DNA from 3 places in the Halobacillus sp. GSS1 genome. Region 3 is predicted to be linked to each of the others. Evidence: riboswitches for the same ligand, from Rfam matches in the RefSeq annotation. Region 3 holds a riboswitch; each other region holds the start of a gene.
What was found. Region 3 has a riboswitch for S-adenosylmethionine ahead of msrA (peptide-methionine (S)-S-oxide reductase MsrA). Riboswitches for the same ligand answer to the same signal wherever they lie in the genome.
Positions count from the first base shown of each region.

Region 1: it holds a riboswitch for S-adenosylmethionine, as region 3 does, so the genes downstream of both, J0K78_RS12260 (thiolase family protein) here and msrA (peptide-methionine (S)-S-oxide reductase MsrA) in region 3, are expected to answer to the same signal.
Region 2: it holds a riboswitch for S-adenosylmethionine, as region 3 does, so the genes downstream of both, J0K78_RS11685 (Na+/H+ antiporter NhaC family protein) here and msrA (peptide-methionine (S)-S-oxide reductase MsrA) in region 3, are expected to answer to the same signal.

Region 1 covers NZ_JAFLHE010000005.1:112,412-117,478, reverse strand. Annotated here, with positions in the region: gene J0K78_RS12265 (acetoacetate--CoA ligase) at 1-685, opposite strand, end outside; gene J0K78_RS12260 (thiolase family protein) at 706-1,860, opposite strand; SAM riboswitch class I at 1,932-2,039, opposite strand; SAM riboswitch class I at 2,107-2,211, opposite strand; gene J0K78_RS12255 (cell wall-binding repeat-containing protein) at 2,557-3,984, opposite strand; gene J0K78_RS12250 (hypothetical protein) at 4,375-4,593, shown strand; gene J0K78_RS12245 (hypothetical protein) at 4,707-5,067, opposite strand, start outside.
Region 2 covers NZ_JAFLHE010000004.1:302,047-307,113, forward strand. Annotated here, with positions in the region: gene J0K78_RS11670 (ABC transporter permease) at 1-620, shown strand, start outside; gene J0K78_RS11675 (ABC transporter ATP-binding protein) at 643-1,416, shown strand; gene J0K78_RS11680 (ABC transporter substrate-binding protein) at 1,444-2,517, shown strand; SAM riboswitch class I at 2,588-2,695, shown strand; gene J0K78_RS11685 (Na+/H+ antiporter NhaC family protein) at 2,750-4,153, shown strand; gene J0K78_RS11690 (glycoside hydrolase family 3 protein) at 4,486-5,067, shown strand, end outside.
Region 3 covers NZ_JAFLHE010000018.1:26,085-31,151, reverse strand. Annotated here, with positions in the region: gene J0K78_RS18625 (DinB family protein) at 1-252, opposite strand, end outside; gene J0K78_RS18620 (DJ-1/PfpI family protein) at 458-1,003, shown strand; gene J0K78_RS18615 (AIM24 family protein) at 1,037-1,729, shown strand; SAM riboswitch class I at 1,896-2,017, shown strand; gene msrA (peptide-methionine (S)-S-oxide reductase MsrA) at 2,139-2,612, shown strand; gene J0K78_RS18605 (two pore domain potassium channel family protein) at 2,648-3,055, opposite strand; gene eutH (ethanolamine utilization protein EutH) at 3,206-4,324, shown strand; gene J0K78_RS18595 (peroxiredoxin-like family protein) at 4,348-5,001, shown strand.

The DNA.
Region 1 (5,067 bases), on a different contig from region 3:
CGAAAGTGACGAGTGCGGATAGTCCTTCCAGATGTTCCGTCGTCTGCTTGATTTTGTCCTCGATTTGGAACGGCTTCTGTTTATATTGATAGGAGAGAGGAGCAATCAATACTTTCGGTTTAACCTGACCAATGCGGTCGACGATTCCTTTCGTCCCGAAGTCAGGGGAACAGGAGGTCCATGTCGCCCCGAGTGAGGTCGTCGCAAGCAATGCCACCAATCCCTGGATATCGTTCGTCGTGACCCCGGCGACACAATCGCCTTCCTGTACACCTAATCGCTTCAATCCTTCCTGTGCTTTGGCGACGGATTGCCTTAGCTCATGTAAAGTGATGCTTCGTTGAACACCTTCCTCATTCGCTTCATAGGCAACGGTTCGATCAAGAGAACCGCGCAGCAGATTTTCAGCGAAGTTCAATCGTGCTTCCGGAAACCATGTACTATCCGGCATCGAAGGGCCAGGGACAAAAACACGGTCGCCTTTATCTCCGATAATTCCTGCATAATCCCAAACGGCTGACCAAAATTCAGAAAGGTGGGAAACGGACCAGCGGTGGAACCGTTCATATGGAAAGAGCGGCTGGCCGGTAGATTCAGCAAAAGCTTTGATATGCGATTGTTCTATTCTTTCGCTCGATGGTTCCCAAAGATAAGGGGAGCGCTGAGCGGTAATTGATGTATTCATTGGATATGTCTCCTTTCGAATTATGTATGAGGAACTTCAATCAATAGGGCCATGCCCTGTCCGCCACCGCCACAAAGGGACGCGATGCCTTTTCCACCGCCGCGACGTTTCAGTTCATGGGCAAGGGTCAAAACGAGTCGAAACCCTGTGCCGCCTAATGGGTGACCAAGAGCGATCGCGCCACCGTTGACGTTGACGCGGTCATAATCGATGCCAAGATCCCGGCAGCTGGCAATCACCACACTGGCGAAAGCTTCATTGATTTCAAACAGATCGATATCGTCAGTTGTCAATTGGTGTCTGTCTAATAGTTCTTGAATCGCTTGCGATGGTTTCGTCTGTAAACTCGGATCTGGTCCGGCAATCTCGGACCAATCGATGATTTCTGCGAGCGTATCCTGTCCGAGTGATTCTGCTTTCTCTTTCGTGGTAACGATCCCAACGCTCGCCCCGTCCGTCATTTGAGACGCATTGCCTGCCGTAATCGTGCCTTCGTTGGAAAAGGCAGGGGAGAGGTTCGATAACTTTTCAACTGTCGTTCCTTTGCGGATACCTTCATCTTCTTCAAGCAATCCTGAGAAAGGAGTGATTTCTGGCTGCAGCCAGCCTTTTTCCTGAGCGTTTGATGCTCGTTGCTGGGAAAGGGCCGCATACTCATCTTGTTCCCCTCGACTAATTTCAAAGGAGCGGTTTTTCTCATCGGTAAGAGCTCCCATCGACACATCGCTTAAGGCGCACCACAAACCATCGTTCAGTAAGGTGTCTTTCAGTATGCTATGACCGAGTCCTGAAGAAGCACGTACAGGAGCGGTATGAGGAGCGTTAGTCATCGAATCGAAACCACCGACGATGTATAATTCTCCTTCGTTCAACTGCAGTCTACGGGAGGCATCCGCAATCGTAGCGATTCCTCCTAAGCAGACATTGTTCAATGTGATGGCAGGTGTATTGATCTCCACCCCCGCCTTATAAGCGACTTGCCTGGCAGGATTTTGGCCGCCCCCAGCCTGGATCACTTGGGCAAGTAGCGCACCATCTGCCTGTTTGGCTATCGGATTTCTCTCAATTAGAGCGTTTAGCGCATGTGATCCAAGTTCTGCTGCGGATTTCTTTTTCAAAGCCCCTTTCCATTTTCCGAACGGGGTACGAATGCCATCTAAAAGTACGGGTTTCATCTATGTAGACACTCCTTTTTGTAAAATAGAAAGAGCCCTCTTCACAAAAATAAGAAGAGGGCTCTTGGCTCTTCTTATCTTCCAGGATCATCTCCTGCAGGAATTAGCACCTTTTCAAGCGGCTGCTTGATGGTTGCCGGGCGTCAACGGGCCAGTCCCTCTGCCTCTCTGGATAAGAAATATGTATTCAGTTGGAAAATATAAAACCTCTCTATCATTGATAGAGAGGCTAGAGATTATGTAAATCTCTTATCTTCCTGAGCGTTCACTCAGTAGGATTTGGCACCATGCTATATTAATAGCGGTTGCCGGGCTTCACAGGGCCAGTCCCTCCACCTCTCTGGATAAGATGTTCTTTCGTTATTTGGTTAAGTGCCATGTTAGCAAGGGAAAGGGTATGTGTCAATGCATTTTAGAGAAAAGTGTGAAAATTTATTTTATTTGAGTGTGGTAGAAATTGTAATGATCCCCGGCAATTAAAGAGTCAAGGGTGTTTCCATAATCTTTCCCTTGAGGTTCCGTTTTTAGTAAGTGATTAACCAAACGATAAGGCATTTTTGGAGTTTTCTAGGATAATTTGTAGAAAAACACCACCAAGCCTGATTGACTACTTGGTGGTGTTTAATCTGTTCTTACTTAATGCTCTGACTTTGCATTTTGTTAAGGCTGACCATGGAATAGTAGAGTAGTAGAAACCTATTCAAATAGCTCCAGAATCTCATCCTCCACATTCTCACTGACAGCTGCCGTGCCACCAAGAATAGTGAAGTAGAAGGTTTCGTTCTTAACAAAATAATCTTTCACCTCAGGCGAAAGGTAATTGGTAGGAGTCAACAATAACGGTTCACCATACGTATAAGTGGCTCCTGCAAGAGCGTCTGCGAAATCCACTCCAGTCGCGATATTCACAAACGTCGGTTCCAGTTCGAAGTACTCAGCGATTGCGATCGATGTGCTATATCTGTTTTTCCCGGATATCCGTTCTGGATCTGGAAGTTGAGAGAATACTTTTTGATCGATCACTCCTTCACCACCTACGACATAGGTGAAGTCGTAATCATTGATGGCTTGTTTCGTAGCATCCGGGAGTTTACTTTTTTCTGTTAAAAGGATCGGCATCATGTTGCTTGCGGCTACCGGTGCGATGGAAAGCGCGTCAGGGAAGTTTCTTCCGTACGCGACCACGGCTCCATCACTAGCTGGAAGCACTTCGGCAATGGCTGTTGCGGTTTCGTACCGGTCAGCTCCTGAAATCCTTTCGACATCCAGTCCTAATTTCACAAGTGAGTTTTCAACATCTTTGGAAATGGCACCTGTGCCACCAAGGATCGTGACATGCTTGGCGCCTAACACCTCAATCGTTGACTTTGTAATCTGCGGAAGAGAGTTTTTCCTGGTCAAAAGAATGGGAGCATCATAGTAGAACGCAAGCGGCGCCCCTGCAAGCGCATCAGGGAAGTCAGCTCCCGTTGCAAGGATGATATGGTCGCTTGGATACCCAGCACTTCTACGTACAGCAATAGCTGCCGCTGTATGGTAGCGGTCTTCACCGGCGATACGGTCAATATATGGTTCATCTTCGAGAACAAGAGGACTAAACATGTATGTTTCCCCATTATTCAAGTCAGCTAAATCAGAAGCCTCAAAGTAGTAGACGCCCGGGTCCAGATAAAATCCACCCCCATATCCATACTCGTCGCTACCTTCAAAGTAGCTATCCATTTCTTCACCGGTGGAGTTATAAACATTTACATTCAGCTGCATGTTGGTTTCATCTTCATTCATAGAGAAAAGAGATACAGACAGATCCACTTCTTCATCTCCATTGATTTCAATCTTGTAATAATCTTTATCACTCTTTGTGAATGTGCCAACGGCGAGATCCTCAGTTGTTATGTGATTGGCCTGGGCCATGGTATTATTCGGCTCTTCCTCTTCAAATTCTCCCCATTGGTTATAGCCAAGCAGTTTAATTTCCTGGGCATTCGGAACCTGCTTTTGTTTCTTGAAATCTTCCAGACTTTTAAAAGGTGTTTCGCTTGTGGCAAGGACAGGTGTGGTCAATAAGGTAGACGTTAATAGAGCAGCAACTGTAAAACCGACAAATTTTTTCACTCGTTTCATTTTCCCCTTTACTTTTAACTTCAATAGGACTTAAGCAACAGTACAACCGCTGATTTTAACGGGATCATCACCTTCCATTCGAGTTCACTAAAAGGATTATAAATCAGTCTTCGAAGTAAAGCTATCTATTTTTTATGACATATATCGACTCATTGGTCTACGTGTCTGATAGATTTAAAGAATCGCAAAGTGAGATTGGGACATCTCTGTTTAATCTTGGTAGAGCGTTTATATTTCGGCATGAAAAGCAGGAATTTAGAAGAAAGACGTAGTAAATAATATATACAAGAATATATAATTCTTGGTTTCCTCAGGTCTTTCCTGTTTTTTTAATCGAAAGGCATGATTAGGTGGATTTAAACAAGACTACTAAGTTGAGGGGGCATACAAATGGCAGAAGTATCTTCAATGAAACAGGCCGTAGATGTATTACTACAAAAGGGATTATCCAAACGGCAGATCTTAACCAATGTAGATAGCAGCCATTTTCCGTTTGAGGACGAAGAAATTGTGATGACCTTTATTGATTTGCAGATTGAGTGTTCCTCTGATGAGGAATTTAATAAGTTGGTCGCGTATTTATATGGATTTAGTTCGAACCTCTCATAGTTTTTCCATTTCTAGTTTTCTCATAAATAAGATGCTGATCACAGACGGTTCGTGCAAGAAAAAAGCCTGGTAACAACGGTGGACCATTGTTACCAGGTTCTTTTTATGGAATCTCACTGCTTATGCTGATTACGTCTTTTTATCGTTTCTAATAAGTATGAATCGAAAACCCAGAACAGGAAAGCAGCAATGATTGAAAATATGGTGAAAACCCGACTGATAAAAAATAGAACGACGATCCCACCTAATAAGTGAAAGGAAAGGGAATAACTTCGATGTCTGACAGAGATTTTGGTTTCTTTTGTAACTAGGGAAGCGAGGTGATCACTTAGTAATGACCATACGGGAGCATATATAAATATAGATGGGATACCGATCCAAAAAAATCCAAACACATAATCATGGATGCCCTGGGACTCGCCAAATAAGAGGAATACAAAGACTAAGTACACATGTATAGATAAGAAAACAAAT
Region 2 (5,067 bases), on a different contig from region 3:
CGTTCTGGGCGATGGGGATGAGCGGGGAGCTGTTCCATCATGTCGGGATTTCCTTGTTTCGTATTTTTGCCGGGTTCCTGCTCGGGGTCATACCGGCGATTGTGATCGGTCTTTTGATGGGACTTTATGGACCCATCCGCCATTTCCTTTCACCTCTTATCATGGCACTCATGCCGATCCCGACCCTTGCGCTCCTGCCGATCATCATCATCTTATTCGGTGTCGGTGAAGTTTCCAAAGTGGTGACGATTGCGGGGAGTGTGTTTTTTCCTGTCGTCATAAACACAGTAGCGGGCGTTGTAAACATTGACCGCATTTATTTGGATGTGGCAAAGAATTATGGGGCCGATTCGAAGCAGTTCTTTTTCAAGATTGCATTGCCGGGTTCGCTTCCGGTCATGCTCGAAGGGATTCAGATGGGGCAGGCGATCGCGCTGCTTACGATTGTCGCAGCGGAAATGATGGGAGCCAATTCAGGGATCGGGTATTTGATCTGGACGTCGTATAAAGCTTTTTTGTTGAAAGAAATGTTTGTCGGGCTTGTGCTCATTTCGTTCTTCGGCTATTTGTTTTCGGTCATTCTCCGGGGCCTGCAGGCCAAATTGCTGCCATGGCGCTAACTGATGAAAGGAGCGACAGGGGATGGAGGCTAAAATATCGATTCAGGATTTAACAAAGGTTTTTTATAAAAAAGAGACCCGCGTGACGGCCTTAGAGGGGATTTCTCTTGATATTGCGGATGGTGAATTCGTCTGTCTCGTCGGGCCGAGCGGCTGTGGGAAAACGACGCTGTTAAGGATTCTGGCGGAGTTAGAAAAACCAAGTGGTGGCTCCTTCACGATTGCAAAGAGTAAAAAAGAACGGCCGCTGCAGTCGATGGTTTTTCAGGAAAGAGGAGTCATTCCATGGTTGACCGTTGAAGGCAATGTGAGTTTCGGGTTAAAGATGAGACACATGCCTGCAGATGTAATCAAGGAGCGGACCGCTTATTATTTGAATAAAGTAGGGCTCGAGAAATTCGCCAAGCTCTATCCAAAAGAGCTTTCCGGTGGGATGAAGCAGCGCGTCAGCATTGCGAGAGCATTTGCGAACGATCCGGAAATCCTCCTTATGGATGAACCTTTTGCTGCGCTCGATGAGCAGAATAAATTCATTTTGCAGGAGGAACTTTTAAATATATGGTCAGAAACGAAGAAAACGGTCTTATTTATTACCCATAGCATAGATGAAGCGCTCCTACTTAGCGACCGGATTTTGTTAATGAGCTCGCAGCCCGGCACGATTATCGATGAAAAACGGATTGATCTGCCGCGCCCGAGAAATATGGAGCAGGTACGGGCGGACCCTTTGATGGCGGAGCATTTTGTGGAGATTTGGAATCATCTTCAGGAAGAAGTACAGCGTTCGCGTAAATAGAGGAAGAGAGGGGATTGGAATCCCATGATGAAAAAAGTATGTCATCTGTTTTCTTTTTTGTTGATTATCTTTGTGCTGTTCGGGTGTTCCTCCAGTGATGACGGGGGAGATACAGGTAGCGGTGGCCTCACAGACGGTGATTTTGCTCCATTAGATAAGAAGGCGACGGTAGTAATAGCTGAAGATGGAGCAGCTTCAGGGGCCGGCTTTTATATTGCTGAAGAAAAAGGGTACTTTGACGATTACAACATTGATATCAAGTTCACAACGTTCGCCAATAGTGACGATATGCTTCCAGCTCTGGCAGCAGGGGAAGTGGATATTGCCGGTGGTGTTTCCACGGCTTCCTTCTTCAATGCTATCGCCCAGGGGATTGACGTGAAGATCATTGCCGATAAAGGGCATTATTTCGATGGCAGCTCCTATTTCAGTTTTGTGATTCGTGAAGATCTGCAGGATGAAATCAAAGAGTACAGCGACTTGAAAGGAAAGCGGATTGCCGTTTCATCGAGAAATGCTGTGGATGATTATATTTTTCAGCGCATGCTTGAACATGCCGGTCTGACAGAAGACGATGTCGAATTTGTTCTCATGTCTGACTTTGGAAACATGCTTGCGGCCATGGGGAACAAATCGATTGATGCCGCTCTTCAGATCGAGCCACTGATCACTCAGGGAGAAGCACAGAACCTGCACGTTCGTTTCGGTGACGCTACAGATTTCGCTCCGGATGCACAGATTGCGATGGTGCTGGGATCCCCTGATTTCATCGAAAAAGAAACCGACGTTTCTGTACGTTTTATGGCTGCCTATCTGAAGGGTGTCCGTGATTATAATGATGCGTTCCTTCATGATGAAGGTCTTGATGAAGTGATTGATATCATGACCAAACATACGGCGCTTAAGGACGCAGAAGTTTGGAAGAAAGTCGGTGTGACGGGGCTTGACCCTAACGGAGAAATGTTTATTGACGATATTAAGAAACAGTTCGAGATGTATGATGCGAACGGTGCTATCAGTGGAGATATTAACTTCAATGATGCCATCGACACGTCTCTTTCTGAAGAAGCGATGGAAATGATCGGGCGCTACGATCGATAACAATTTTTCTGAAAATCTCTTGTCAGAGGATCTTTTTTATTGTAAAGTTACCATTAACTCAATTGAATATTTCTTATCAAGAGAAGCGGAGGAACTGGTCCTGTGAAGCTTCAGCAACCACCAACATCGGTTGGCCGGTGCTAAGTCCAGCAAGTGATGATCACTTGAGAGATAAGAAGGAATGAACGGATACGTTTCAAGAGCCTTCTTATTGTAAGAAGGCTCTTTTTTGTTGGCCGCCTTCTTTTGGATCAGGAACTTTTCTCGGGATAAAACCAACTATTCTGATGAGTTATATAAAAAAGGAGGTCAAATCATGACAAAACCAAGCAGCAATGCTTTCGCACTCATCCCATTTGTGGTCTTTATTTTGCTTTTCATCGGATCAGGGGTCATCACAGGTGATTTTTATAAAATGCCCGTTCTAGTTGCCCTATTCGCAGCTATTCTCTTCGCCTTAGCCATGAACCGGAAAACGGATTTCCAAACGAAAATTTCCCAGTTGACGAAAGGAGGAGGGCACCCGAACATCATTTTAATGGTGATCATCTTCCTGCTGGCGGGCGCATTTGCTGCCGTAGCATCCGGAATGGGAGCAGTTGAATCCACCGTCAATCTCGGCTTGACTTATCTCCCTGGAGGCTGGATGGTCGTCGGTTTGTTTGTCATCGGCTGCTTCATCTCGATTTCCATGGGGACCTCAACAGGTACGGTGGTTGCCCTCGCCCCTATCGGCGTAGGCGTGGCAGAACAGACGGACATTGGCCTTGCCCTGGTCATGGGTGCCATTGTCAGTGGTGCAATGTTTGGGGACAACCTTTCCGTTATTTCAGATACGACCATTGCAGCTGTCCGTACGCAAGGCACGGAAATGAAAGAGAAGTTCAAAGCAAATTTCTTTATCGTTTTACCAGCAGCCATCATCACGGCCGTTATTTTTGCTGTAATGACGGCGGATGCCTCGGCTAGCCTGGATGAAAACTACGCGTACAACATTGTAGAAATTTTACCTTACTTAGGCGTGCTTGGCTTTGCGATTGCCGGAGTGAATGTCATTTATGTTTTGATTGGTGGTATTGTTTTCGCCGGAGGTGTCGGCCTTCTGCTTGGAAAGTTTTCTGGTATGGAGTTCGTCACTATGGTAGGGGATGGATTTACGAATATGCAGACGCTCGCAATGATAGCGATTTTGCTCGGTGGTCTTGTGGAATTGATCCGTGCAAATGGAGGGATAGAGTTTCTATTACAAGCCGTGAGTCGGAAAGTGAACTCGAATCGTGGCGGGGAGCTTGGTATTGCAGGGATTGTGACGGCCGTCAACTTTTCTACTGCGAACAACACGATTTCCATCATTACAGCGGGCCCGCTGGCGAAACAGATTTCTGATGAATACGGCATCGAAGGGCGTCGCTCCGCAAGTATCCTCGATATCTTTGCCAGTTCCGTTCAGGGAATCATTCCTTATGGTGGACAGATTTTAGCAGTGGCAGGTGTGGCTGGTATTTCTCCTGTCGCGATTGTTCCGTTTTGCATTTATCCTTTACTCACAGCTGCAGCCGGTCTTTTAGCGATCGCTTTCAGATATCCGAAATTCACAGTAGAAAAAAGGAAAGCCGTAATGAGGAGTGCTTCTTAAGAGGGAAAGGAACCTGGATCCAGGTTCCTTTTTTTATGTACTTTTTTTACATTAATTTCAAGAAAGGTTGACATATTATTTTAAAATGAGTCGATTGGAATAGTAGGAAAGCTTTGGAAAAAGAAGGGAAAAAGGACGATTCGGGCCTTAAGTGGTATAGACGACTATATCTATTTCCGTTACGCTTTTATTACAAAATGTAAACGTTTACAACAATATTTCTCCTATACCGACTTTATGAAGAACTGCTTTTTTAGAAAACGTTTTGCGAAAGGGTCTTTTTGGATAGGAAGACACCTTTTACAAATAGATAAATCAAGGAGGAATGGCGAATGAGAATGGCGGGGAAATGGATGTTTATCTTTACACTGACCCTGGGTATGATGCTGCCATCGTGGTTGATGGGTACAAAGGTGGAAGCCGCTGAAGATGGCGGATTATCGGATTTAATCATCTTTGAAAACGTACCACAGGCAGATTTAACGATGGAAGGGGATGAGTTTACTCTTTCCGCACTGAATGTGTATGAAGACGGACATTTTACAAAAGTGGAAGACGGACTCGTTTGGAAATCGAAGAATTCGAACGTTGCCACTGTGGAGGATGACGGTACGGTCACTTTTACAGGAAAACCTGGACGTACATGGGTGACGGTATCGAACGGTGATTTTAAAGATCGGATTGCCCTTGATTTTAAACCGGACCACTCCAAAAAAGGGAGGACGGAATTTAAACCGACCATCAAAAAGCAGGATGGTGATCGTTACGACCTCGTCCAACATGCTCTTTCCAACATGACAATGGAGGAAAAAGTCGGCCAGATGCTCATGCCTGATTTCAGGAAATGGGAAGGTGAAAACGTGACGGAAATGCTTCCTGAAATCGAAGAAATGGTACAGGAATATCATCTGGGT
Region 3 (5,067 bases):
GGCCTCCGGCGCTTCGACTTTATAATCACGGTTGGTCGTCTTATGAATCGGTTTTTCGGTTGCCTGCTGTGTGTCTCCCTGCTTAAGGGCCTGGTTAATCTGATAAACGATTAATTGTTCCATTAAGTATAAATGTTCTAAAACTTCAAGGATGGACCAACGATCTTCTTCAGGCTTAACTGATGCTTGTTGCTCTGGCACTTGATCTACAAAATCGAGCAGTTCTTTTCTCTTTTCATCTAAGCCATACATACAAAATCTCCCTTTCAATTGAAGTTATCTCGAGTCTATCACAATTCCTATAGAAGTTTCTTTCCCCACCCCCTCTAAAAATGAAACCTTTCCAAAGCCCTTCCGTATGTAAAGATAAGAGATTGAAATATTTCATGACCAGGTCATACAGATTATTCCAACTACGTTCGGGATGATTTGTCTAACAGTTGGAGGGAGGATAATCATGCCCATCGGCGTAGTACTATACCCGGGATTTAGTGAATATGAAATCAGTGTAGCTCTTTCAGTCTTTAAACAGGCAGAGCAAAAGGTTACATATATAGGTTTGGACGAGGAAAGAGTCACTGGTGAATCAGGACTTGAATGTGTAGTAAATGAAACAGTGGAAAATGTCAGGCCTGGCGATTATGATTGCATACTTCTTCCTGGTGTCGATAATTTCAAACATCTGGTTGATCATCAAACTCTCATTAATTTCATACAAAAAACCAATGAAGAAGGTGTTCTCATCGGTGCTATATCAAGTGCCCTATATTTCCTTGCCATGTCAGGAGTCCTTGATCATCAATCCTATACAACAGGCCTTACAAAAGAACAGAGAGTCTTCTTAAATGTGTTCAATGAGAATACGTATATGGATGAAACGGTGGTTGTTTCAAAAAGCCTGATCACTGCCAAGGGATCCGCTTATGTAGAGTTTGGCTTGATGCTGGGGAGAACTTTAGGACTCGATTTTGATCCATCGTGGTATAGTCAATTAGAAGCATAGATACTCTTAGAATACGATAAGGAGGAACAGATGATGAGCGACTACTCTATTGATGAATTTATTAGAAAGACAAAGCAGGATGAATCAGAAAATGACTACTTTGAATTGGAGACTCCGCGGATTCTCGAAGTGAACCTTCTCGATCAAGTGTGGGCCAAGGCGGGAGCAATGATCTCCTATAATGGAAACATTAAATTTGAAAGAGAGGGCATTCTTGAGCATGGTGTCGGTCGTTTATTTAAAAAAGCGATGACCGGAGAAGGAAGTTCTCTAATGAAAGCCACTGGTCGTGGTCGCCTTTACCTTGCCGATCAGGGCAAGAAGATTACTATTTTCGACTTGGATAATGAGACCATCACGGTTAATGGAAATGATCTACTTGCTTTTGAACCGAGCATTGACTGGGATATCAAACTGATGAAGAAAGTAGCGGGGATGGTTTCTGGTGGTTTGTTCAACGTAACCCTTAGTGGAAGTGGACGTGCGGCGATTACTTCACACTATGAACCATTGACATTGTTGGTCCGTCCAGGGGAACCTGTGATCACTGACCCGCATGCTACTGTTGCCTGGTCCGGGCATTTGGAACCGAATTTCCGGACAGATATCAGTTTTAAAACATTGATTGGACGTGGGAGCGGAGAATCCATACAAATGGAGTTTGAAGGAGATGGGTTCGTTATTGTCCAGCCGTTTGAGGAAGTTTATACAACAGGGCAGAGCTGAGCAGAAGCGGATTTTTTTACAGACAGGCATGAGCATGGTATGCTGTGAATACAATGACAGCAAGAGAAACTTGATGTGCATTTATTGAAAATTTTTAATCTGTTATCCTTTACTTCGTTACAAAAACGTAGTAGGATGGGTACTAACAAAAATAAATAACGGAAACTTCTTATCCAGAGAGGCGGAGGGACTGGCCCTTTGATGCCCGGCAACCATCGAATCAATCTACGGATTGACGAGAACGGTGCCAATTCCTGTAGAATGTATGAACATTCTAAGAGATGAGAGGATCGTGCGGATATTAGCGACCCCTTTTCTTACTGGATAAGAAAAGGGGTCTTTTCGTGTAAGCACCATAACCGTCAAGGCTCTCGATAGAAGTTGCGTTAAGGGAAAGGAAAGATGTTAAATGGCAACCGCTATTTTCGGTGCAGGATGTTTTTGGGGAGTAGAAGCATTTTTTGAAAAATTCGAAGGGGTGACAGAAACGAAGGTCGGTTACATTGGCGGCCACCTGGAGAACCCGACATATGAACAGGTCAAAGAAGGAAAGAGTGGACACGCGGAATCTGTCAAAGTGAACTACGATCCAACGGTCATCACTTATGCAGAACTAGTGAATATCTTTTTTGAAGCTCACGATCCGACATCCCGCAACAAGCAGGGAATCGACGTTGGTCATCAATACCGTTCTGTTATTTTCCATTCGGATGCAAGTCAGAAATACATTGCTGAAGAGAAAATTAAAGAATGGGAAGGTAAAGGGGTCTTTAAGCGCTCGATTGTTACAGAAGTTGAAGAGGCAACAACTTTTTATGAAGCGGAAGAACATCACCAGAAATATTTACAAAAGCATGGCTCTGCTGCATGCTCCATTGGATAATAGAAGGGACCCTTTCACAAGGGTCCTTTTAATATTTATGAATCTTCTTTTTGCCTGGATGCATCCATAGCTTTTAAGAAATAAGCTGTAGGGAGAAGGATGCCGATTCCTGATTCAAGCAAGGCAAAGAAACGGGCCGCCCCGACAGGCAGCATGTCACCATACCCCACGCTCAACAACGTTTCCCCACTAAAGTAAAGCAAGTCCAAAAAGTTTGGGTCGACAGGGTCCCGTGATGATAAACTAGTAACAAGAACGACTCCGTTTAAAGATAGCAAATAGTAAAGGAACGTAAATCCAATGAGCACACCTGTGAGTACAAAAAATAATTGAAAGAAAAGGGCCGTGCTAAAGTAACTTTTTCTGTAGGATTTATTCGTGAAAAAATACACGAGGTTCGCTGCAATGAAAATAACCGCAACGATGAATAGAGCTTGTACCATTTTTCTTCTCCTTTTTTTTAAAAATATGGAAAGGCTATGTCAGCGTCCATCGTGTAAAGATGAGCAAGCCATTATAGAAAATCTCCTACCCTGAGTAGTAGTTCCTGTAAACATAGATGAAGAGAGAATCATTAGGAAGGGGCTGGGCTTTTGTGGGTTAATGACGCCATTTTAATTGTTATGTGTATCTTCATGGTATTGGGAGCACTGGATTATTATGTGCTTGATCACCGCCTATCTCTGGGATGGCGGTTTTACGAAGCGTTTATGATGATGGGCCCGCTTGCTCTTTCGATGGTAGGAATCATTTCCCTTGCTCCCGTACTCTCCCAGTGGCTCGCCCCAGTCATCACCCCGTTGTTTTTATGGTTCGGGGCGGACCCATCGATGTTTGCATCAATGATGCTTGCTATTGATATGGGAGCCTATCCTTTGGCGGAATCCTTAGCCCTGGAGGAAGAGGCGGCCACCTTTTCCTGGGCACTTCTCGGTACGATGATGGGGCCAACGCTTGTTTTTACTATTCCTGTGGCGCTTACAATTGTACAAAAAGAGGATCGTCCTTACTTTTCCAAAGGCATTTTAGCTGGTTTAGTCACGGTTCCGATCGGATGTTTTGTCGGCGGTGCTCTGGCAGGGTATGAAGCGGTGTGGATGTTGCGTAATTTAACACCGGCTATTTTGCTTTCCGCCTGTATCGGGGCAGGTTTATGGTTGTTTGCGAACGCCACCATCCGGTTATTTTCTTATTTCGGAAAAACCATTGAAATCGTGATTATCACTGGTCTCACTCTCATTATTATTGAAACTTTGACCGGCTTCATTGTTCTTCCTGGAATGGCTCCCTTATCCGAAGGTGTGGTCATTGTTGGAAGGATCACTGTTACATTAGCGGGTGCTTATCCTCTTGTAGCTTTTATCAATCAGCGGGGAGAGCGATGGATAGGACAACTGAGTGAAAAGCTAGGAATGAATCCGACCTCTCTAACAGGACTGATTGCTTCTACGGCGCATCACTTACCTATGTTAGCGACAATGAAAGATATGGATGAACGAGGAAAAACGGTCAATGCTGCGTTTGCTGTGAGTGGAGCGTTCGTCATCGGCAGCCATTTTGCGTTTGTTGCTAGTGTAGAAAAGGACATGATTTTTCCTGTACTCATTGGTAAATTAACAGCTGGAGGGTTAGCCGTGGGCCTTGCCTTATGGATGACGAGGGAAAGCAAATCAGTTTCTTCTCGTGTTGCCCCCCTATATAATGAAAAGTGAATCCACGGAAAAGGAGTTTTTTCATGAAGACAGAAATGAGAAAGCATTATCATGAGTATATTGAAAAATTCAAGAAAGCAACTCCTGGTGAAGTACAAGAAAAAATGAAGAATGCGATTGATGAACTGGAAGCTTCAGATGAAGGAGAAGGTTTGTCTGCAGGAGAAAAAGCGCCAAACTATAATTTACCTGATGCGAAGGGAGAAACGGTCGAGCTTTATGAACAATTGAAAGACGGGCCGGTCGTCCTTACTTTTTATCGCGGAGGCTGGTGTCCTTATTGCAACATGGAGCTGAGAGCCTATCAGCAGATCCTTGAGGAGATCCATGGAGAGGGAGCAGAGTTAATGGCCATCAGTCCACAAACACCTGATCAGTCACTGACGACGCAGGAGAAAAATGAACTGAACTATCACGTACTGAGCGATGTTGGGAATGAAGTAGCCAATCAATACAATTTGGTGTACCAATTACCAGATTATCTTGTAGAAGTGTACAAAGATAAAGGACTGCACGTGGATAAACATAATGGCGATGAGACATGGACCCTGCCTGTCTCTGCAACTTATATTATTGATACAGATGGCACGATTGTGTATGACTATACGAAAGCGGACTACAAAGATCGAGCCGAGCCATCTGACGTATTAGAAGAATTAAAGAAAATAAATGCGTAAAAAAAAAGCGTCCTCTTTAGTTTGTAGAGGGCGCTTTTTTTATTTTACATAAAAAGATTCAGGTTC